DNA from 2 places in the Salinicola lusitanus genome. Region 2 is predicted to be linked to the other one. Evidence: predicted binding sites of a transcription regulator. Region 2 holds the regulator's gene; the other holds the start of a gene.
The links. The regulator FliA, encoded in region 2, starts transcription of late flagellar genes. The targets are predictions, from matches to a motif close to CTAAAGTTNNNNNNNNNNCNGCCGATA.
Positions count from the first base shown of each region.

Region 1: the regulator FliA is predicted to act here: its motif matches at 3,409-3,435, upstream of flgM (flagellar biosynthesis anti-sigma factor FlgM).

Region 1 covers NZ_CP151919.1:3,492,401-3,503,305, reverse strand. The annotation lists gene flgE (flagellar hook protein FlgE) at 1-753, opposite strand, end outside; gene AAGT95_RS15695 (flagellar hook assembly protein FlgD) at 818-1,519, opposite strand; gene flgC (flagellar basal body rod protein FlgC) at 1,549-1,959, opposite strand; gene flgB (flagellar basal body rod protein FlgB) at 1,964-2,383, opposite strand; gene flgA (flagellar basal body P-ring formation chaperone FlgA) at 2,593-3,366, shown strand; gene flgM (flagellar biosynthesis anti-sigma factor FlgM) at 3,482-3,757, shown strand; gene AAGT95_RS15670 (flagella synthesis protein FlgN) at 3,797-4,249, shown strand; gene AAGT95_RS15665 (histone-like nucleoid-structuring protein, MvaT/MvaU family) at 4,320-4,697, opposite strand; gene AAGT95_RS15660 (GGDEF domain-containing protein) at 5,214-6,149, shown strand; gene AAGT95_RS15655 (hypothetical protein) at 6,321-6,953, shown strand; gene AAGT95_RS15650 (DUF3307 domain-containing protein) at 6,950-7,696, shown strand; gene AAGT95_RS15645 (N-acetylmuramoyl-L-alanine amidase) at 7,693-8,625, shown strand; gene AAGT95_RS15640 (helix-turn-helix domain-containing protein) at 8,627-9,178, opposite strand; gene AAGT95_RS15635 (benzoate/H(+) symporter BenE family transporter) at 9,336-10,529, shown strand; gene AAGT95_RS15630 (transglutaminase family protein) at 10,532-10,905, opposite strand, start outside.
Region 2 covers NZ_CP151919.1:3,811,802-3,822,706, reverse strand. The annotation lists gene flhB (flagellar biosynthesis protein FlhB) at 1-460, shown strand, start outside; gene flhA (flagellar biosynthesis protein FlhA) at 457-2,541, shown strand; gene AAGT95_RS17250 (flagellar protein FlhE) at 2,538-2,963, shown strand; gene AAGT95_RS17245 (RNA polymerase sigma factor FliA) at 3,094-3,792, shown strand; gene AAGT95_RS17240 (PqiC family protein) at 3,933-4,553, opposite strand; gene pqiB (intermembrane transport protein PqiB) at 4,550-6,202, opposite strand; gene AAGT95_RS17230 (paraquat-inducible protein A) at 6,195-7,562, opposite strand; gene AAGT95_RS17225 (calcium/sodium antiporter) at 7,866-8,834, shown strand; gene AAGT95_RS17220 (ArsA family ATPase) at 8,860-9,801, opposite strand; gene AAGT95_RS17215 (cory-CC-star protein) at 9,831-10,127, opposite strand; gene AAGT95_RS17210 (carbon starvation protein A) at 10,114-10,905, opposite strand, start outside.

The DNA.
Region 1 (10,905 bases), 320 kb from region 2:
GCCGGCGCTATCGAAGGTCGCGGTGAGCGTCTGATCGGTGAGCACGCCGTCCAGCGCCGTGCGGGCGCTCCAGGCATTGTCGTCGGTCTTCTGGAAGTACAGCGTGGCGTTGTGCTGCGCGCCCTGCGAGTCGTAGACCGTGAAGCTGGTGGAGTAGTTGTAGGCGACGTTCGTCTGCTGGGTAGTGTCCCCCGCCGTCTTGGCCGCAAGACTGTCGTAGAGCACGGCGGTCGAGGAGTCGTCGGCCACGGTGGAGGCATCCAGGTTGAGCTGAATGTTGATCCCCGTGCCGGTGGCACCGGTAGCACTGGCCGGCATGTCCGCCGCCGGCACGTTGAGCACCTGCGGCTGGCCGCCGACGACAACGCCGGAGTTGACGTTGGTGGCATCCGCCAGGCCGTAGCCCATCAGCCGGGCGCCCTGGGCGTTTTCCAGAAATCCGTCGGCGGTCAGCGTCAACTGGCCGTTGCGCGAGTAGCCGACCTCGCCCTCCTGCTGGAAGCGCAGGAAGCCGTCGCCGCTGATGGCGATGTCCAGGTTGCGTCCGGTGGACTCGAGGCTGCCGGTGCTGAAGTCCTGGAGCACGCCGGAGACCCGGGTACCCAGGCCCACGGCGCTATTGGCGAATACGTCCGAGAACTGGACCGATCCGCTCTTGAACCCCTTGGTCTGGGAGTTTGAAATATTGTTGCCGATCACATCCAACTGCTGGGAAGCGGCGTTGACGCCACTCAATGCCTGCGAAAAGCCCATGACTGATCCCCTACGTTTATCGGTTGCGTCCGCTAGAACGGTTGATGTCGTTACTGAATCTCGCTCAGAGAATCTGACGTACTTCCGAGAGCGCCACGGGATCCTGAGCGTATCCCAAGTCGAGCTGGGCGCCGTTCGCCCCCTGAATCACCCCGTTGACCAGGGCGTAGTTCAGCGCAGCCGGCGCGTAGGTTTCATCCCCTACGGTGCCGGTCAGGGAAGCCGTGTAGGTGCTGTTGACGGCAGCGTTGGAGCCATCGGCCAACTTGCCATCCCAGGTAAAGCTGTGGACGCCCGCGGACAAGGGCCCGGTGGAGAAGCTGTCGATGATCTCGCCGCTGGCACCGCGAATATCGATCTGCAGATCCTCGACGGCACTATCCAGCTCCACGCCGATAGGCGTGGTGACCACACCGTTGGCATCCTCGGAAGTTCCCACCAGGATCCTGTTGCCCGGCACCATCACGCCCTGACCGATCAAGGCCGTGGCCTGTAACGCCTGGCCCGCGTCGATCTGGTCGGTAATCGCGGACAGACTGTCGTTGAGCTTCTCGATACCGCTGACGGTGTTGATCTGAGCCAGTTGCGCCGTCATGTCCGAGTTTTCCATCGGACTGGTCGGGTCCTGGTTCTTCAACTGTGTCACCAGCAGCGTCATGAAACGCTCGTTGAGCTCGCTGCCGGAGTCGACTCCCGTGGTAGAGCTCTTGGCGGCCGCACCATTGATGTTGGCCAGGGTACTGTTGCCGATCACCGGACTGGACATGACCTCTCCTCGCTATGGACCGACACCGATCAGCCTTCGCCGATGGTGAGTGTTTTCGTCATCAGCGTCTTGGCGGTGTTCATGACCTCGACGTTGGCTTGGTAGGAGCGTGAGGCGGCGATCATGTCCACCATCTCGTTGACCGGGTCGACATTGGGCATCGTCACGTAGCCCTCGTCGTTCGCCAACGGGTGCCCCGGTCGATACTCCATGCGCATCGGCGTGGTGTTGTCCTCGATCACGCCGTTGACGCGAACACCGCCTGCACTGCCGCCCTGCTGGCTCATCGCCTGGAACATCACCTGCCTGGCGTGATAAGGCTGCCCGTCAGGACCGGCGACACTGTCCGCGTTGGCCAGATTGCTGGCCGTCACGTTCATCCGCTGTGAATTGGCGGACAGCGCCGAGCCGGAAATTTCGAATACGCTGAACATCGACATCGTGTTACTCCGATTGCATGGCTTTCTTCAGCCCTTGGATCTTGCGGCTGACGAAAGTGACATCCGCCTGATAGCGCAGCGAATTGTCGGCAAAGGCCGAGCGCTCCCGATCCATGTCGACCGTGTTGCCATCGAGACTGGGCTGATCCGGCACCCGATAGAGCAGATCCCGGACGCCCGCCCCGCCTCCGGCCTGCCCGGGAATGTGCCGGGCCGAGGTCCGCGCCAGTGACAGCCCACCGGAAGCCTCGCTGCGGCCCTGCTCCATCACCCGGTTCAACTCGGCGCGAAAATCGAAATCCCGGGCCTTGAAGTTGGGCGTATCGGCATTGGCGATGTTATTGGCCAGAACCTGCTGGCGCTCCGCACGCAGATTGATGGCCTCCTGCTGGAAGCGCACCGCGTTATCCAACTTGTCGAACATGCCGTGCACCTCGAATGGCGTTCGCTGGAAAATTGACAGAGTGGAGAATAGCGGCGGGATGTTCGTGGCAAATGTGTAAACAGACCCGTAATTGCGCGCCATTTTTATCAATGCCTGGCGGCGGGCCCGTTTAAAATCGCTTCCACTATGGGGAATTCCGTCGATCGACGCGGTACACCGCGAGCCTGCCAGCCACCGAGGTCCATGACATGCGAGCAGATCCGCCCGACACGTTTCAGCGCGCCATGTCGAAGTGCCGCCCCGGTCTGCGCCGGATCGCCTGGACCGGAGCCATGACGCTGATGGCGCTGCTGTTCGCGCTGTCGCTGTTACCGATACCTTCGATATCGCAGGCGGATACCGAGGTTCCGCCGGACGATGCGATCAGCGCGAGCGTCACGCGCTTTCTCCAGCAGCAGACCGCTTCACTCGGGGATCAGGTCGAGATAGCGGTTCAGGATCGTGCAGCCGATCTCGGGGATTGTCCGACACCCCAACCTTTCCTGCCTCGACCTGGGGTTCCCCAAGGCCGGGTGACCGTGGGCGTGCACTGTGGCAGCGACAGCAGCCGCACCCGCTATGTGCAGGCAACGGTTTCCGCGGTCGTCCGTCACCTGGTGGCCAGCCAGCCAATCGAGCCGGGGCAAAGGATCGATGCGAGGGCGCTGGACTGGCAGCAGACGGACATTTCCCGGCTCCGCCGTGGCTATCTGGACGACCCCGCCCAGGTGGACGGCATGGTCGCCACCCGGCGTATACCGCCGGGCACCACCCTGACCGAGAGCATGGTGCGCAAGCCCTGGATGGTAAAACGTGGCGACACGGTGGTACTCACCGCCGTCGGCCAGGGCTTTCGTGTCAGTCGCAACGTCGAGGCGCTGGACAACGGTGGGCTGGGGAGTACGATTCGGCTCAAGACGGAGAACAACCAGATTCTCCAAGGGAGAGTGACAGGGCAGGATCGACTGCGGGTGGACTTCTAGCCTACCCGGATAAATTTCTTAACAAAACTCTTCCTTAATTGCTTTCAGCTTCCGCGGGCGCTGCCGATAACGTAGGAAACCCCGTCATCGTGCATCCAGCCATGAGGTAACGACTTTGAAAATCGACCAGACACAGCCGCTGACTCGCCCCACGCAGAACGAAGCCGCCGAGCAGCGCAAGAGTGTTGAATCGCTGGGAAACGCCAAGACGGCGGCCGGTTCGACCACGACGTTGAGCCAGATACCGACCGCTGACGATAGCGGCGACATCGACACTGCTCGCGTCAACGACATTCGCCAGGCCATCTCCGAGGGCCGGCTCGAACTCGATACCGGCAAGATCGCCGACGGCCTGATCCAGAGCGTCCGCGACATGCTGGGTGAGCGTTAATCATCTGACTGACTTCAGGTCCGGATTCAGGAATCTTTCATGACGCCAGCCGAATTGCTCCGCGAACAACAGGCCCTGCTGCAAGCGTTCGCCGAAACCCTGGATGCCGAGGCCACTTGCCTGGGCTCGGGTAACGCCGATGGAGAGCGTCTCAGCACGCTGGCGGCATCGAAGCAAAAGCAACTGAGCGAGCTTGATCGACTCGAAGGTCTACGCAGGGAGCAGCAACGGTCGCAGGGATTTGGCGTCGGCAGCCAAGGCGCGGCCCAGTTCGCCAATGCCACCGGCATGGACGAGACCTGGCAGCGTATTCGCCGGTTGGCGGAACAGGTTCGCCAAACCAACCGTCTCAACGGCCACATTATCTCCCAGCGGCTGGAGCATAACCAACAGGCCATCGATTTCCTGAATCGTGCCATTGGTGGCAGCGTCTACGGGCCAAGCGGCCAATCCCGACATGGCGGCTTCGGCGGGATCAGTTCCAAGGCCTGAAAAGCAGAACCCTCCGCCAAAACGATGGCAGAGGGCTCTTTAGACCAAGCGAAGTAACAGTAGTAAATGCTCAGTCTTCCGTTCTGACGACCCAAGATTCGACGGTATCGCCGCCGTGCTCGTCTTTCCAGGCCTTCAAGGTCTTGTGATTGCCGCCACGCGTCTCGACGACTTCACCAGTCTTGGGGTTCTTGTAGATTTTCAGCTTGCGCTTGCGGCGTCCTCCAGTGGAGCTCGCCGGCGCTGCCGAAGCCTGGGAGCCCTCGGCCGGACTCAACAGTTCCATGACGTCCCGCGTCGTCTTGCCGTATTCCGCCATCAGTGCCTCGAGCTTCTCCTTGAACTCGAGTTCGGATTTCAGGCGCTGATCACCCTCCATGCGCTTCAGCTCTTCTTCAAGCTGCTTCAGGAGCTGTTCTTTCTTGACATAATCGCTGAGTAGAGACATTCGTCGTTCCGTTGCGGATTGGTTTAAGCGAAGACATTATTGCCGATATTTACAGAGTTGCAAGGCTTGTCGGGATGATTTTTTTAAAGCATACCAATTACCGCTATTTATTAACTCACCCTTCCTTTCACTTCTTATCCGCGAACTGACTCCAAGCGATGACCGCCCGACACTTGCCACAAGGAAAACCCCACCGCCGAACTGAGCGCAATGTTCATCTCGGCAAAAAAAGCAGCGCCAGGGATATTCCGATGCCGATTTGATTGTTAAGACTTTATTCGAACAGGCGGCCTTTAAGATTACCAGCCTGCAAAACCTGGATCAGCGCACGCTAAATCAATGACATCTAATTACTTATGGTTCCGACGATAGCGCTACAGTTCGCCTACGGAACGTCGATATTGAACTGGAGGCCACGCGTATCCCCGCCTCGGCACGAGGGGGCACACGTTCCACTCATCCGACGACGGACTGCGGTCTTCGGCAACCAGGACATCGGTTCAAGACATGCCGAAAATGAAAAACTATTTATCGGCCCGGACACTGGGGGTCCTCGCCGGGATCTGGATAGGCAGCTCGCTGGCCACACTGACGGCGGCCTGGCTCGTGACGACCGCGGGCGGTACCTTGGTGACGGTCATACTGGCCGGTCTGCCTGTCGGGTTCGCGGGGCTGGCGGCCACGCTGTGGCTGATAAACCGCCAACTACTGGTGCCAGTCAGGCGCATGACCGATCACGTCCGCCTCGAACATGACTTCAGTACCACGCCTCGTGAAATGCCCTTCGATCTCTCCAGCCGTGCCGATGCCGTCGGTCTGCTGGCACGGCAACTCCAGCGATTGATCGAAGAGTCCAGAAGCCACCACGCCGCGCTACTGGAGCAGACCCTCAACGATCCGCTGACGGGACTCGGCAATCGCCGGATGCTGGAAAAGCGCCTGGATATCCTGGTCCCGCTGAGTCGCCGGCTGAGCTGTACGGTATCGGCGATGATGATCGACGTGGATCATTTCAAGGCCTTCAACGACAACTATGGCCATCCGGCAGGCGACAGCTGTCTCGTGGATATCGCCGGGGTGTTGAGGGATACTTTTCGGCGAGAGACCGATGTCGTGGTGCGTCTCGGCGGTGAAGAGTTCCTGGTACTGCTGATCAATACTGGCCATGAGGAAGCCCGGGCCCTGGCAGACGCGATGCGAGGCATGATCCAGGCGCTGGGGCTGCCGCATGAGTACTCTCCCGTTGCCCCCGTCGTCACCGTCAGCGTTGGCGTGGTAACGAGCCCCAACGGCCTGTTGATCGATATCGACGAAATGATCAACCACGCGGATCAGGCACTCTACGACTGCAAGGAACACGGGCGGAATCGGGTGGCGGTGAGACTGATCGGTGCCGACAACACGCCGGCAGCGCATACCACTGCCGTTGATTCGGCCACCCGGACATCATAGGGATAACAAAATTTACAAGCATGCACTGGATGAATATCCAGTAGTCGTTTACCTTCATCTTATCGATATCTTCAGCGTCCTGCCTTAATAGCTTTTTTTATGCATAATCGCAAAAATAGCTTTTTTAATCTATAATCCAGCTGTTTCACCTGGATATCGATAAGGAGTCTCATGACATTGATCGGCGTGCTCAGTGGAGACATCGTTGCCTCCCGCGATATTGCCGACAAACGCAAGTTGCGCGGCACGATCGATACCGGCATCCAGCGTCTCGGCCAGACGCTGGGTGCCGTGGGCACGCGGTTCCGTGGCGACGCCTTCCAGCTGGCCGTTCCGGGGATCGAGGACACTATCGTCGCGGCTGTCCTCATGCGTGCCAGCCTGCTCGAGCACTCTCCCTCTCGACGCCAGAGCTGGGACGCACGAATCGCCATCGGGATCGGCGAGGGTGAAGTGCCCGCGCCGGAAGACTTCATCAATGCGGATGGGGAGGCCTTCGTGCGCTCCGGTCAAGGTCTGGACGCGTTGGGCCAAGGCCATCAACGCCTGGGCCTGTTCCTCCCGTCTCCCCAACCGGATCTGAATCTGCTGATTCAGTTCGCCGATGACATCATCAGCCACTGGAGCCACAACGCCGCGGAAGTGGTTCGCCTGAGCCTTACCTCCGATCACTCCCAAAGTGAACTGGCCAAACGCTTGGAGCGCTCGCAACCGACCATCAATCGCCGCCTGAGCGCGGCGCGCTGGTCGCTGATTCACGCCTTTCTCGAGTTCACCCGAGAACGCCTGGAGGCCATGAAATGAGCGAAACCGGCCTGTCGCTGCTCTTGGCGCTGCTGCTGTCGCACACCGTCGCCGATTTCATCCTGCAGAGTGACGCCTGGGCGCGCCAGAAGCAGCAATACCATTTCCGCGCGCGCTCGCTCTACTGGCATGTCGGCATCCACATGCTGCTGTGCCTGGCCATCCTGATCGCGTTTGGCATTCCCTTGCGTGAAGCCTTGATCGGCACGGGCGTCGTGGGTTTGACTCACTGGATGATCGACACGCTGAAAAGCTACATGCCGGCCCAGCGCGTCAGTTTTTTCGTCGTCGACCAACTTCTCCACCTCCTGGTTCTGATCGCCGTCTGGTGGTGGCTGATCGATGGCAGCGCCCTGCCCCTCGCCATCGATCTGAGCCTGTTATGGCAACCCCGAACGCTGCTGACCGCCCTGGCATATCTGCTGGTCCTGCGCCCGGCTTCGGTCCTGATCGCGCTGATCATGCGTCGCTGGAGCCAAGGCGTCGACACCCGCGGTACCCTGGCCGACGCGGGCGCCCGAATCGGCATGCTGGAGCGTTTTCTCATCCTGACATTCGTACTGAGCAACCAGATGGCCGCGATCGGCTTTCTCCTGACCGCCAAGTCGGTGCTGCGTTTCGGCGACCTCTACGAAGATCGCGACCGAAAACTCACCGAATACGTGCTGCTGGGCACGATGTTGAGCTTCTCGATCACCCTCACGCTAGGCCTACTGACACGTTATCTGCTGAGTGTGCTATGAAGCCCCCTTTCACGCGGTCACTGCACCAACTCGTCGCCCTGCTAGCGGTGGCGGCGTTGGCCGGCTGCGCCGGTTCATCGATCATGGAGACCCGGCCGGGTTACGTGGCGGACCACACCTACCAGTCGCAGGCCTACAATCACCGCGTCCGCTACCTGGTCCTGCACTATACCGATTCCGAAGCGCCCCGAGCCCTTCGCACGCTGCTTGGCCCCCATGTCAGCTCGCACTACCTGGTGGCTCGGCAGCCGAAGGCCGAAGGCGACGCCCCCCGAGTGTGGCAGCTGGTCGACGAAAAGGACCGGGCCTGGCACGCCGGTCTCAGCGCCTGGGAGGACCGCACTCAGCTCAACGACACCTCCATCGGTGTCGAGATCGTGAACCGTGGGCCCCGCGAAACGGCTTCGGGTAGACAGTGGCAGCCCTATCCGGATCCGCAGATCGAGGCCGTCATCGCGTTGGCGAGAGATATCATCCAGCGTTATGACCTTCCTCCGACCTCGATTCTGGGCCATTCGGACATCGCGCCCTCGCGCAAGATCGACCCGGGGCCGCGCTTTCCGTGGAAAAGGCTTCACGAAGCCGGCGTGGGAGCCTGGCCCGACGCTGAAGATACCGATACCTATCGACGTCGTTTCGCGCACTGCTCGCCAACCATGGCGCAATACCAACACGCGCTGAGCGCCTACGGCTATCGACTGGCGACGACGGGCATCCTCGATGAGCAGACCCGTGACGTCACCAGAGCGTTCCAGATGCATTTTCGACCCGCCAACTACGCCGGCCAGCCGGACGACGAGACCGCCGCCCTTCTCTGGGCGCTGCTGGCTCGCTATCGGCCACAGACGCTGGTGGGACCCGATCTGGCCGTGCCGAGGGGCTGTCTCGAGCCGAGGCAAGAGACTGTCGGCAGCGCTGGAATACAGTGAATCACGCGCTGAAAGGATAGTGAATCAGATCGTGAACCTTCGCTGGCGCCGGCCCCCGGTTGCGATAGCCATGCGGCTGGTCGGCCGCGAAGCGCAGCACTTCCCCTGCTACCAGCGTTTGCCATGCCCCCTCGACGAAAAGCTCCATCTCGCCTTCCAGCATGACCACGTGCTCGATCACCCCCGGCGCATGCGGCGATGACTCGCTCAGACAGCCCTGAGGCAGCTCGATCGCGAACATCTCGAACCCCAGCACCGGATCGAACGCGAACAGCGGCGTGACGATCATGCCGGAGGCATCACGGTGCCTGGGAGGTGACGTCGGTCGATGCACCACACCGCTCTCACCGACCAGGAAACGCGACAGTGGCGCCTGCAGGCCGCTGGCGATCTTCCACAGCGTCGCGACGGTCGGGGTCGACTCGCCCCGCTCGATCTGGCCCAGCATCGCCTTGCTGACACCGCAAAGCCCGGCGACCCGATCGAGGCTCAGGCCGCGCTCAGCGCGGAACCGTTTCAGGCGCTGCCCGATAGCCGCAAGATCTGGACTCATCATCCCTCCCAATGCTGACACTCCCGGCGCCAGGTACAGACCCGCTCCGGACCGATTTCGTTGCGACACTCCGCCAGTATCGTGCGCGACAGCGGAGATTGTCGAAATCCGCAATGTGCGTTATAACGCACACTCAATATCGATTTCGAGCATCGACATGGCACGTCTTCCGGCCGAGCGCCGACCCACTCCGCCTCCATTCACCGCCTCGCACATCACGGCGGGGTTCGTCGCCGTGCTGGTCGGCTACACCAGCTCCGCGGTGATCATCTTCCAGGCAGCGGCGGCGGCAGGCGCGTCGCCGGCGCAGATCGGTGGCTGGCTGAGCGCGCTCGGTCTCGCCATGGGCCTCACCTCGATCGGCCTCTCCCTGCACTTTCGACAACCGATTCTGACGGCCTGGTCGACGCCGGGCGCGGCCCTGCTGGCCACCAGCCTGCCGGGCCTGCCACTGAGCGAGGCCATCGGCATCTTCCTGTTCAGCGCCGCACTGGTCGTCGTGTGCGGCGTCACCGGCTGGTTTGCCAGACTGATGCAGATCATCCCCCAGTCCATCGCCGCCGCCATGCTGGCGGGTGTGCTACTGCGCTTCGGTCTCGACGCCTTTGCATCGATGGAGACCGACTTCATCCTGGTGCTGTCGATGTTTCTGACCTATCTCGTCGCCCGGCGCTGGCTGCGACGGTACGCCATCCTGCTGGTGCTGGCGGTGGCGCTCGGCGTCGCCGCCCTGCTGGGCAAGATCGACGCGGCGGAGACCCACCTGATCCTGACGCTACCGCAACCCATCTGGCCGACCTTCTCGCTGTCCAGCCTGATCGGCGTGGGCATTCCACTCTTCGTGGTGACGATGGCCTCTCAGAACGCCCCCGGCGTGGCAACGCTGCGGGCAGCCGGCTACGATACCCCGGTATCGCCATTGATGATCTGGACCGGGCTGACAACGCTTCTACTGGCGCCGTTCGGCGCGTTCAGCATCTGCCTGGCGGCCATCACGGCGGCCATCTGCATGGGACCCGACGTCCACCCGGAGGCCGACAAACGTTATCCCGCGGCCATATGGGCAGGCGGATTCTACCTGCTGGCAGGTCTCTTCGGCGGCTCGATCGGGACGCTCTTCGACGCCTTGCCCCAGGGGCTTGTACTGGCGATAGCCGGACTCGCGCTTCTACCGACCATCGGCAGCAGTCTTCATCGCGCGCTACTGGAGGCCCACCAGCGTGAGGCCGCCCTGGTGACCTTCCTGGTCACCGGTTCCGGCGTCACGCTGTTCGGCGTGGGTGCAGCGTTCTGGGGGCTCGTGGCCGGCATGCTGGTGCTGATCACCGCCTCCTCGCGGCATCCGAACTGATCTCAGATACCGCTCAAGGCCCCTTGCCGAAAGTCATCCCCGGGGCCTTCGATCGGCTCGACATCCACCGCCACCTCGAGTTCGTGGGCACCGCCACCGTTCATGACCCCTTTGAGCGGTGGCACATCCCCGTAGTCCCGTCCCCACCCCAGCACGAGGTGGCGCTCGCCCGGCACACTGCCGTTGGTGGGATCGTACTCTAGCCACCCCCAGTTCGGGATGTGCACCGCCACCCAGGCATGCGAGGCATCGGCGCCGACCAGGCGCGGTTGTCCGGGCGGCGGCAGCGTCTCGAGGTAACCGCTGACGTAGCGTGCCGACAGTCCCAGAGAGCGCAGGCATCCGATCATCAGGTGGGCGAAGTCCTGGCAGACGC
Region 2 (10,905 bases):
GACGGAGGGGGATCCCCACGTCAAGGGGCGTATCCGCTCGCAGCAGCAGGCCATGGCGAGACGGCGGATGATGAGCAAGGTGCCCACGGCTGACGTGATCGTGACCAACCCCACCCATTACGCGGTCGCACTGAGCTATCAGCAGGATGCGATGGCCGCCCCGGTCGTCATCGCCAAGGGCGCCGATCAGGTAGCCGCCAGAATCCGCGAACTCGGCGACGAGAATCGCATACCGCGCCTGGAAGCCCCGCCGCTGGCTCGCGCGCTCTATCATCATGTCGATCTCGACCAGGAAATCCCTGGCGATCTCTATACCGCGGTAGCCGAAGTCCTGGCCTGGGCGTTCCGCCTCAAGCAGGTCGAAAGCGATGGCGGAGAGGTGCCGACGGCCCCCCGTGACTTACCCGTGCCAGCAGCGCTCGATGACGCGGCACCGGATTCATCCAAGGAGAGTGAATGAACGCGCTCAGCCAGTGGTTCGGTCAGCGCAAGTGGCCGGCAGACACGCAGTACAAGGTGCTCGCGGGTCCGGTACTGATCATCATGATATTGAGCATGATGATCCTGCCGTTGCCGCCATTCGCGCTCGATCTGTTCTTCACTTTCAACATCGCGCTGTCGATCATGGTGCTGCTGGTCAGCATGTTCACCGAGAAGCCGCTGGATTTCGCGGCTTTCCCGGCAGTGCTGCTGTTCTCGACGCTGCTGCGGCTGTCATTGAACGTGGCCTCGACCCGAGTGGTGCTGATGGAAGGGCATCAGGGCGGCGATGCCGCCGGCAAGGTGATCGAGGCCTTCGGCGAGTTCCTGATCGGGGGCAATTTTGCCGTCGGTCTGGTGGTGTTCCTGATTCTCGTCGTCATCAACTTCATGGTCATCACCAAGGGCGCCGGGCGTATCGCCGAAGTCGGGGCTCGCTTCACGCTGGATTCCATGCCAGGCAAGCAGATGGCGATCGATGCCGATCTCAACGCCGGTCTCATCGGTGAGGAAGAGGCGCGCAGGCGCCGCACCGAGATCAACCAGGAGTCGGAGTTCTACGGTTCCATGGATGGTGCGAGCAAGTTCGTCCGCGGTGATGCCATGGCCGGGCTTCTGATCATGGTCATCAACCTGATCGGCGGACTGATGATCGGCGTCGCCCAGCACGGCCTGCCCTTCGGCGAAGCCGTGAAGACCTACACCCTGCTGACCGTTGGCGACGGACTGGTTGCCCAGATTCCGGCGCTGGTGATCTCGACCGCGGCGGGTGTGACGGTGTCACGGGTCAATACCGACCAGGACGTCGGCCAGCAGTTGCTGAGCCAGTTGTTCAACAATCCGCGAGTGATGTTTCTCGCCGCCGGCGTGATGGGGCTGCTCGGCATGATTCCCGGCATGCCTAACGTCGTGTTCCTGCTGTTTGCCGTCGTGCTGGCGGCACTGGGGTGGTGGATCCTGCGGCGTGAACAGGTCCAGGCGGTCCGCTCGGTGGAGGAGAGAGCGCCACCTGCGGTGCAGGAGACGCCCGAGGCGAGCTGGGATGATGTGCAACTGGTCGACACCCTGGGGCTGGAGGTGGGGCATCGTCTGATCCCGCTGGTGGACCAGCGCCAGAAGGGAGAACTGCTGGGGCGAATCAAGAGCGTGCGCAAGAAGTTCGCTCAGGACGTCGGCTTTCTGCCGTCGGTGGTGCATATCCGCGACAATCTGGAGCTCAATCCCAATGCGTACGTGATCACCCTGAAGGGGGTGGAAATCGGGCGGGCGGAGGCGTTTCCGGGCAAGTGGCTAGCGATCGACCCGGGCCAGGTTTCCGGTGCCATCGAGGGCAGTCGTACCCAGGATCCGGCATTCGGGCTGACGGCTTACTGGATCGAGACGGCCCAGCGCGAGCGTGCCCAGATCTACGGCTATACCGTCGTCGATGCCAGTACGGTGATCGCGACGCATCTCAATCACCTGCTGCACGAAAACGCCGGCGACATGCTGGGCCGGGCCGAGGTCCAGCAACTGCTGGACAAGGTTGCCGAGCATCAGAAATCGCTGGTGGAAGACGTGGTACCCAAACTGCTGCCGCTGACGTCGCTCCAGCGCATTCTGCAGAACCTGCTGGCCGAGGATGTCCCGATTCGCGACATGCACACGATTCTCGACGTGCTGGCGGAGTACGCCCCGCAGCAGTCGGATGCCAACGAGCTGACCGCCCTGGTGCGGGTCGCGCTGGGTCGAGCGATCACCCAGCAGTGGTTCCCGGGGCGCGAATCGATGCATGTCATGAGTCTCGAACCCCGGCTGGAGCAGGTTCTCACCCAGGCGCTCAACAACGGCGGTGCGCTCGAGCCGGGGCTGGCCGATACCCTGATGCAGCAGACGGCCGCCGCGGTCGAGCGCCAGCAGAGCCGGGACGAACCGACCGTGCTGGTGGTACAGCATGGATTGCGCGCGTTGCTGTCACGCTTCCTGCGCCGCCAGATCAAGTCGCTGGTGGTGCTCTCGCAAGCCGAAATTCCGGACGATCGCAATCTGCGGGTCACCACCACCATTGGCGCGCCGCCATGAATCTTCGCCGCACGCTAGCGTCGTGGCGCATCGTGCTGGGCACGGTCGTCGCATGGCCCATCGCGTTGACCTGGGCTGCCCAGGGAACCTGGGTGGCCCCGCTGCCGGGCCAGACCGTGGTGATGTCGGAGCGTCCGCTGGCAGGCGTCGAGATCCAGCCGCCGCCCTCCCTCGGGGAGGCGAGGATCGATCGCGTTCGCTGGACGTTCCGTACCGATGCGCCTGCGCCGGCGCTGAAGGCCTGGCTATGCCAGCAGACGTTCTGCCTGCCGCTGGCCCGACGTCAGGGGGAAACGCAGCACTTCTCGGGACGTTCCGCCGCCAGCCCGTTCCGGCTGCGGTTCCAGCTGCCGGTCAATGATCACGGCGTCGACAGGGTGAGGGTCTCGGCCGGCCAATTGATCATCGATTATCGCGGGTGACGCCGACAAACAATCGAAATAGCCGCCGGATAACGGGCAGTTTGCCGTCTTGGCTAGGCGTGCGGGCGGCATAATGATGTCATTGGGTCATGCGTTTCGGTGACCGTGGGTTTTTGGACGAGGCCATTCGATGTATACCGCACAAGGCAAAATCGATCAGCACGCAGTGATTGAGCAGTACTTGCCGATGGTGAGACGCCACGCGCTCTCCCTTCAAGTGCGCCTGCCCGCCAGCGTGGAGCTCGACGATCTCATCCAGGCCGGAATGCTGGGCCTGCTGGATGCCATGGGCCGTTACGACAATGCGCACGGCGCCAGCTTCTCGACCTATGCCAATCAGCGAATTCGCGGCGCGATGATCGATGAACTTCGCAGTCGTGACTGGATGCCACGGAGCGTGCGGCGCAGTGCCCGAGCCCTGGACCAGGCGGTGAGAAGGCTGGAGCAGCAACTCGGCCGCGCCCCGGAAGAGCGGGAGATAGCTCGCGAGATGGGAATATCCCGCGACGAATACCATCAACTGCTGACGGACGCCAACAACGGCTTTCTGCTGGCGTATGACGAGAGCGATAGCGAAAACGGCGTAACGGCGGTTTCCGAGGGGGGGCCGCCATCGCCGCTGGAGGCGCTCCTCGACGCGGATAACCGGGCCAACGTCATGGCGGCGATCGATGCGCTGCCGGAACGCGAGAAGCTGCTGCTGGGGCTCTATTATCAGGAGGAGCTCAACCTGAAGGAGATCGGTGCCGTGCTCGGCGTCAGTGAGTCCCGGGTCTGCCAACTGCACAGCCAGGCGGTTGCCCGGCTGAGAAGTCGGCTCAATCACTGATCGGGTCCCGGTCGGCCGAGAAGCCGGGATAACTCTGCGCCGCCGGCGCTGACAGATTCATCGACCCGGGGACGGTCACCGTGACCGCTCCCGGGTCGACGCCACTCAATGTCCGAACGGGCCCCTCGAACTGGCGCCCGTCAATCCGCGGATGGCGCCGCACGAACCGACGCCGCGACCTGCCGCGCCACCTCCTTCCACACCGCACCCAACGCGCGCACCAGCGCCGGATAGCCGTCATTCTCCAGTGGCCGGGTCACGTCGAAATGGCGTTGCATCACCAGCCGGTTACCGTCGTGGAGTTGCCACTCCCCGGAGGCCACGGCGCGACCGTCGTAGCGTCCCTGGAACTGATCGACGCTCAGCGATAGCCGCTGCGTCCCGGCGCCGCCCTGAGCCGAGCTGACGACCGTCACGCCCGGCAGCTCGGCAGACAGCGACTGGCGCAACTGGCGTGTCAACTGGTGGCCCAGCTCTTCGGCCCACAGATTCTGATTGGCGGCATTGAGCTCGATATCGCTGGTCTGCATCACGATACCTTCTTGATCGAGATAGCTGGCCACCTCGACCGGGCTGACGCTGAGTTGCCGATTCCCGGAGATCGACGACGTTGGCGACGACGGCGGACTCGCGACCTCCGGCAGGGTATAGCGATTGGTTGGTGTCGATTGCGCGGCACAACCCGCCAGGGCCGCGGTCGCGATCATCAGCAGGGTCGTGGCGCCGAACTGGCGCCAGCGGAACATGAGTAAGGCCATCATTGGGGAGCTCTCGGCACAGGGTCGGTTTGGACTTCGCGATCGAAGATCAGCGCATTGGGCTGCTCGCGAAGAGTCTTGGCCACCGGCTGCAGATCGCGCATCAATATTTCCAGCTGCTTGAGGGTGTCATTCAACTGACGGTACCCCGAGGAGCCGGCAGAGAAGCCGTTCAGCGTATTCTGCAATTCCTGGAGCGTGTCGTTGAGACTGCCCGGTAGCTGTTGCGTCGCGGGGTCGGAGACGATGGCATTGACCGATTCGGCGATCTGACGCACCTGCTCCAGCGTCTGCTGAGAGGTCTGCATCGTCTGATCCAGGCGGTCGAGAATCGGCTCGACTTGCAGATTGTTGAGCTTGTCCAGCAGGTTCGAGATCTTCTGTTCGATCTGCGCGAAACCACCTGAAACGGTCGGGAACACGGGCTTGCCGTCGAACGTCAGCGGCTTGTAGGGATCGGCGTCCTGGCTGAAGTTGAGATCGACGAACAGTGCACCGGTCAGCAGGTTGCCGGCCTTGAGCGTGGCGCGCAGCCCGAGGTCCTTGAACATCTTCTCGAAGCGCTGACGCACTTCTTGATCGTCGATATTCTTGTTGATGTCCTCGCCGCTCTCCAGTCGCTGAGGTTCGATCCGGATCAGCACCGGAATCGCGAACTGGTTGAGACCGTCCGGTTGCGGGGCGGTGAAGTGCCACGGAACCGCGACGACGGTACCGACGCGCACGCCGCGATACTCCACCGGCGCGCCGCGACTGAGCCCTCTAACGGTGTCATCGACCAGCAGGACATATTCGATGTACTGGTCATAGGTTCCCTCGCGCGCACTCTCCTCGCTGTTGTAGAGGGTGTAGGTCGCGTCCTGCTTGGCCGGACCGCCCCGGGTCACGTCCTCCGGCACGCCGAAGGTGACGCCGCCGCTGATCAACGTCTCGAACGAGTCCAGGTTGACGTTCACCCCCTCCGAATCCAGCTGCACGTCGATGCCGGAAGAGCTCCAGAAACGCGTGGTATCGGTCACCAGACTGTCGTAGGGAGACTGGATGAAGATGCGGTGGCGCATCTCCCGTTTGTCGGGGTCGAAATCGGTACTCTCCACGCGACCGACGGTATAGCCCTGGTAGGTGACCGGATCGCCGGCGCTGAGCGAATTGCCGACCTGACTCACCAGGTTGATCCTGAGTCCAGGGGCATCCGGCGGTGCGACCGGCGGCTGTTCGAGGACATCGAAGCTGTCCTGAGCTTCATCGCTCTTGCCCGGCGCGAGCTGGATGTAAGCGCCGGACAGCACGGTATTGAGACCGCTGATGCCCTCGCGCCCGATGCGTGGCTTGACCACCCAGAAGCGCGTCTCGGCATTGAGCATTCGCGCCGCGTCGTTGGACATGCGCGCAGTGACCACGGTGTGTGACAAGTCGTCGGAAAGGCGGACGGCCTCGACATGGCCGACTTCGACATTGCGCGTCTTGATCAGGGTCTTGCCGGCCTCTATGCCCTCGGCGTTGTCCATGTTCAGCGTGATCAACGGCCCTCGGCTGGAAATGTTGTCCCACACCATCCAGGCACCGATCAGCGCCGCCAGTAGAGGCACTATCCAGATCGGCGAGAGTCGCGATTGCGACACCCGTTTGGCGCGTTGCATCGAATCAGGCATCGTCGGCTTCCTTGACGGGCGAGTAGGGTGACTGGCGTTTGAGCGCGGCCGGCATGTGGGGCTGCATGTTGCGCGCGTCCCAGATCAGGCGTGGGTCGAAGCTGATCGCGGCCAGCATGGTGATTATGACCACCGCGGAAAAGGCGAGCGCCGCCGGGCCCGGCGTGATCGCCAGCAGCGATCCGGCATGGACCAGCGACACCAGAATGGCGACCACGAAGACGTCGATCATCGACCAGCGCCCGATCAGTTCGGTGATCCGGTACAGCTTCTGGCGCTTGTGCTTGAATTCGGATTCACCGCTGCGCCGGACTGTAATGCAGAGCCAGCCGAGTGCGAAGACTTTGCCGATCGGCACCACCACGCTGGCGGTGAAGATGACCAACGCGATGGGCCAGTCGCCGTGGCCGAGAAAGATCATGACGCCGCCGATGATGGTCGAGGGCGTTTCGTTGCCCAGCGACGTCGTGGTCATGATCGGGTAGAGATTGGCGGGGATGTAGCAGAGAGTTGCGGCGATCAGCAGCGCCCAGGTCTTCTGCAGACTGTGAGGGCTCCGGAAGCGTAGCGGCTCGCCACAGCGCTGGCAGCGCCCGCGCCCGAAATGGCCGAGGCGATTGACCAGGCCGCAGGTCGGGCAACCGGTGAGCTTCTGTTCGGCGGCCGGCTGGCCCGGTCGGCACCCCTCGGGGGCGAGCGGCTCACCCACCAGCGAGAACCACATCCAGTCGGTGTCGATGGAGCGTGTGGTCAGCAGCAGCAGCAGGGCGTAGACGCAGAACGCCCAGAACGAAAGGCCCAGGTCGACGGATGCCATGCCGGCGATCTTGATCAGGCTGACGAGGGCGCCGATGACGAACACGTCCGCCATCATCCAGGGGCCGAGATGGGAGAGCGCGCGAGCGATGCGGTAGCTCCGCGGCAGCGGACGTCGTTGCAGGAGGCCGAGGTGCAGCCAGACGACGGCAAGAAGATAGACCGTGGGCAGCACCACGACCGTCAGCAGTACCAGCATGCCGACGAACGGCTCGTGGAACCTGACGAGACTGGCGGAGGTGTCGACGAGATGAATGGCATTGCTGACACCGCGCGCTTCGAAACTGATGAACGGGAAGTAGAGCGCCGCCGCCAACGCCATCAAGGCGCTGATGGCAAATGCCAGGCTGCGCTCGGCGGGGCGAAAATGTCGGTGGCTGAGTGTGTGACCACAGCGTGGGCAACTGGCTCGCTCACCCGGATGCAGAGGCGGCAGGGCGACCAGTAGATCGCATTCGTGGCAGGCACGAAGACGACGACGCGTCCGTCGAGGCGTCAGGAAACTCGTCTTGTCGATGTCAGAGTCACTCTTGCCTGCTGCCAAAGCCGTACCCGATGCGAAAGCTGGATGAAAGGCGTACCACGCTGCTTGATGTCAGCATGTTACTGGAATACATACGTCCGTGCATGTTTGTTGGATGCACTCGAAGACGCTGGCGTTGTTGTCGAAAAGTCATGATAGTTCAGCCGCTTGGATACTATAGTAGGCTAAGGCCGTTTTGCCGAAGAAGCACAATCGCTTACCTGGGCGGCAGAGGCGTTCTCCGGAGCGCAGCCGGGCGCTCTGTCGTTGCCCCGCCACCGGCTGTCGGGGCCTTACGAACATAGGGGAGATCCTAACGTGTGGATGGCGCTGGCGGCCATTGTGGCCGGACTCGTGGTACTGGTGTGGAGTGCCGACCGATTCGTGGATGGCGCCGCGGCGACGGCTCGTCATCTGGGGCTCCCGCCACTATTGATCGGCATGGTGGTGATCGGTTTCGGCACCTCGGCTCCGGAGCTGATGGTATCGGCGCTGGCAGCCGTCCAGGGCAATCCCGGCCTGGCGCTGGGGAACGCCTACGGCTCGAACATTACCAATATCGCCCTGATCGTAGGGCTGGTGGCGGTGATCAGCCCGCTGACGGTGCACTCTCAGGTGATCCGCCAGGAGTTGCCGGTGCTTGGGGGGGTAACGCTGATTTCGTTCTGGTGCCTGCATGACGGCGTGATCTCGCGCGTCGATGCGGTCCTCCTGCTGGCACTGCTCTTCGGTTTCCTTGGCTACAGCATCTGGCGGGCCCGCAGTACCCACGGCGATGCGCTTGAGACCGATGTCGAGGCGCATGCGGCAGCAGACGCCATGTCGCTGAAGCGCGGCGTGGTCTGGACGCTGGTCGGCTTGCTGATGCTGATCGTCAGTTCGCGCTTTCTGGTCTGGGGCGCGGTCACGGTCGCCGAGGCGTTCGGGGTTAGCGATCTGGTCATCGGGCTGACGGTGGTCGCCATCGGCACCTCGCTGCCGGAGCTTGCGTCTTCCATCAGTGCGGTACGCAAGAACGAGCACGACCTGGTGATCGGCAACGTGGTGGGCTCCAACCTGTTCAACACCCTGGCGGTCGTCGGCCTGGCCGGCGTGATACACCCCATCGACGTCGATCCCGACGTGCTGGTCCGGGATTGGCCGGTCATGGCGGCATTGACGCTGGCGCTGCTGGTGTTCGGCATCGGCATCAAGGGGCAGGGCCGCATCAATCGGCTGGAAGGTGCCGTGCTGCTGATCAGTTTCGTGGCCTACACCACGTGGCTGGTCTACAGCGTGATCGGCACGCGCTAGGCCATCGACTCGGGCCGCCCGACCCTCATGGCTGGGCGTGCCACGGCGCCAACCCGCTCAGCGCTTGCTGGAGCGGTACCAGATCGTCACAGCAGGCCGGGGCATGGGACTGGTGATCGATACGTATGCGCTCGCGGTCGGGGAAGGTCGCCTCGAGATGATCGATCCAGGGGCGTTGCTCCTCGCGCCAGTTGGCGAGCCATTGGCTGTCGATCTCGGCAGGCAGGCACTTGTTGATGACCACGGCGCCGACGTGCAACCCGTGACTCTCGAGCAGTTGGCGGGTGCGTGCGGTTTCCAGTGCCGGCAGCCGTTCCGGGTTGGCGACCAGGATCACCGCCGAGTGCGCGGGGCAGGTCAGGTGCTCGCGGGCGGCGGCGAGACGCCCGCGGCGGCGCATCAGCGTCTCCTGGATGGGGTCGTCGACGACCTCGCCGTCGCCGAGCCACGCCTTGTAGTCGCTGCGTACCTTGCGGCGGCGCTGCATCAATCCCTCCACCCAGGCGCCCATGATCTCGGGCAGCGCCAGTAGACGTACCGTGTGCCCGCCGGGCGCGGTGTCGAAGATCAGTCGATCGTACGCGTCGCCGGTATCCAGCAACAGGCCCACCAGGGCATCGAACAGGGCGGCTTCCTCGGTGCCGGGAGCATGTCGTGCGAGGTCGAGCTGGCGAAACACGGTTTCGCTGCGTTCGCCGCTGACCAGGGGGCGCAGCGTGGCCTTGACCTGCTCCAGGTAGCGTTGCGTCTCGTGATCGGGATCGAGCTCGACGACGTCGAGACCGGCCCGCATGCGCGTTGGACTCGGCCCCGGCGAGCGCCCGAACAGATCCGCCAGATTGTGGGCCGGGTCGGTGGAGACCAGCAGGGTCCGCCAGCCGGCCGCCGCGCAGCTCAAGGCATAGGCGGTGGCGCAACTGGTCTTGCCGACGCCGCCCTTGCCGCCGAAGAAAAGGCTCTTGGCCATGCGGGGTTCCTTGTGCGACATGCGCCCGCCTAGCAGCAGCGGAAGCCCGCCAGGGGCGAGCGCGGCATGCCCTGGCGGGTGTGCCACTCGTGGAAGCGGTCGAGCATGTGCGGGTAGAGCTCCAGGGTCATGTCGCTGACGGGATTGGGGATTCCCATCATGTCGCAGAAGCACAGCAGCATGAAGAGATCCTCCTCATCCTGCAGCTCCCGGGCGATTTCGCGCCGGTGCGGCAGGCTCAGGACCGCGTCGTATCCCTGGATCGCGCGATGTAGCCGCGATCGCCACAGGGCAACCGTGGAGACCTCGTTGTCAGGGCGATTCATCGGAGCTCAGCGATGGCTGCCGTGTGCCAGTGTCGTCCTGGCGGAAGCTGCGCGACGCCTCGAGCAGGATCCACAGCGTGAACACCATGATCAGGCTCCCGAAGATGAACAGCAGCCAGTTGCGGTCGGCATCGCCGAAACCCGACCAGGTGAAGATCACCTGCTGGCCCATGGCCCATAGCGTCATGACCAGCAGGAACAGCATGGGGGCCAGGGTGAAGATCACCGGGCGGCCCTGGCGCTTGAGCCATACCGAGACCAGCATCAGCGTGATGCCGGCCAGCAGCTGGTTGCTGGTGCCGAACAGCGGCCACAGCAGGTAGCCGCCGGAGCCGAAGCCGTTGGGACCTTCCGGCAGGATCACCAGCGCGCCGCTGGTGATAACGGCGATGCTGGTCGCGACGTGCTTGCGGGCGATGACCGGCATGCCGTACTCGTTGCCCAGCTCGGCAATGATGTAGCGCATCAGGCGCACGGCGGTATCCAGGGTGGTGGCGGCGAAGCTCACCACGATCACCGCGATCAGCGTCGACCCCACCTGTTCGGGAATGCCGAGATTGCCGGCGAGCTGGCCGGCACCCCTCACGAACGACCCCAGGCCATTGGAGCCGGCCGCGGAAAAGCTCGAATAGGTGGCGGTGAAGTCGGCGCCTGAAGCGAACAGGGTGCCCACCGCGATGATGGCGATCATCGCCAGCATGCCTTCGCCCAGGGCGCCGCCATAGCCGATCATCCGTGCATCGGTCTCCTTGTCCAACTGCTTGGAGGTGGTGCCCGA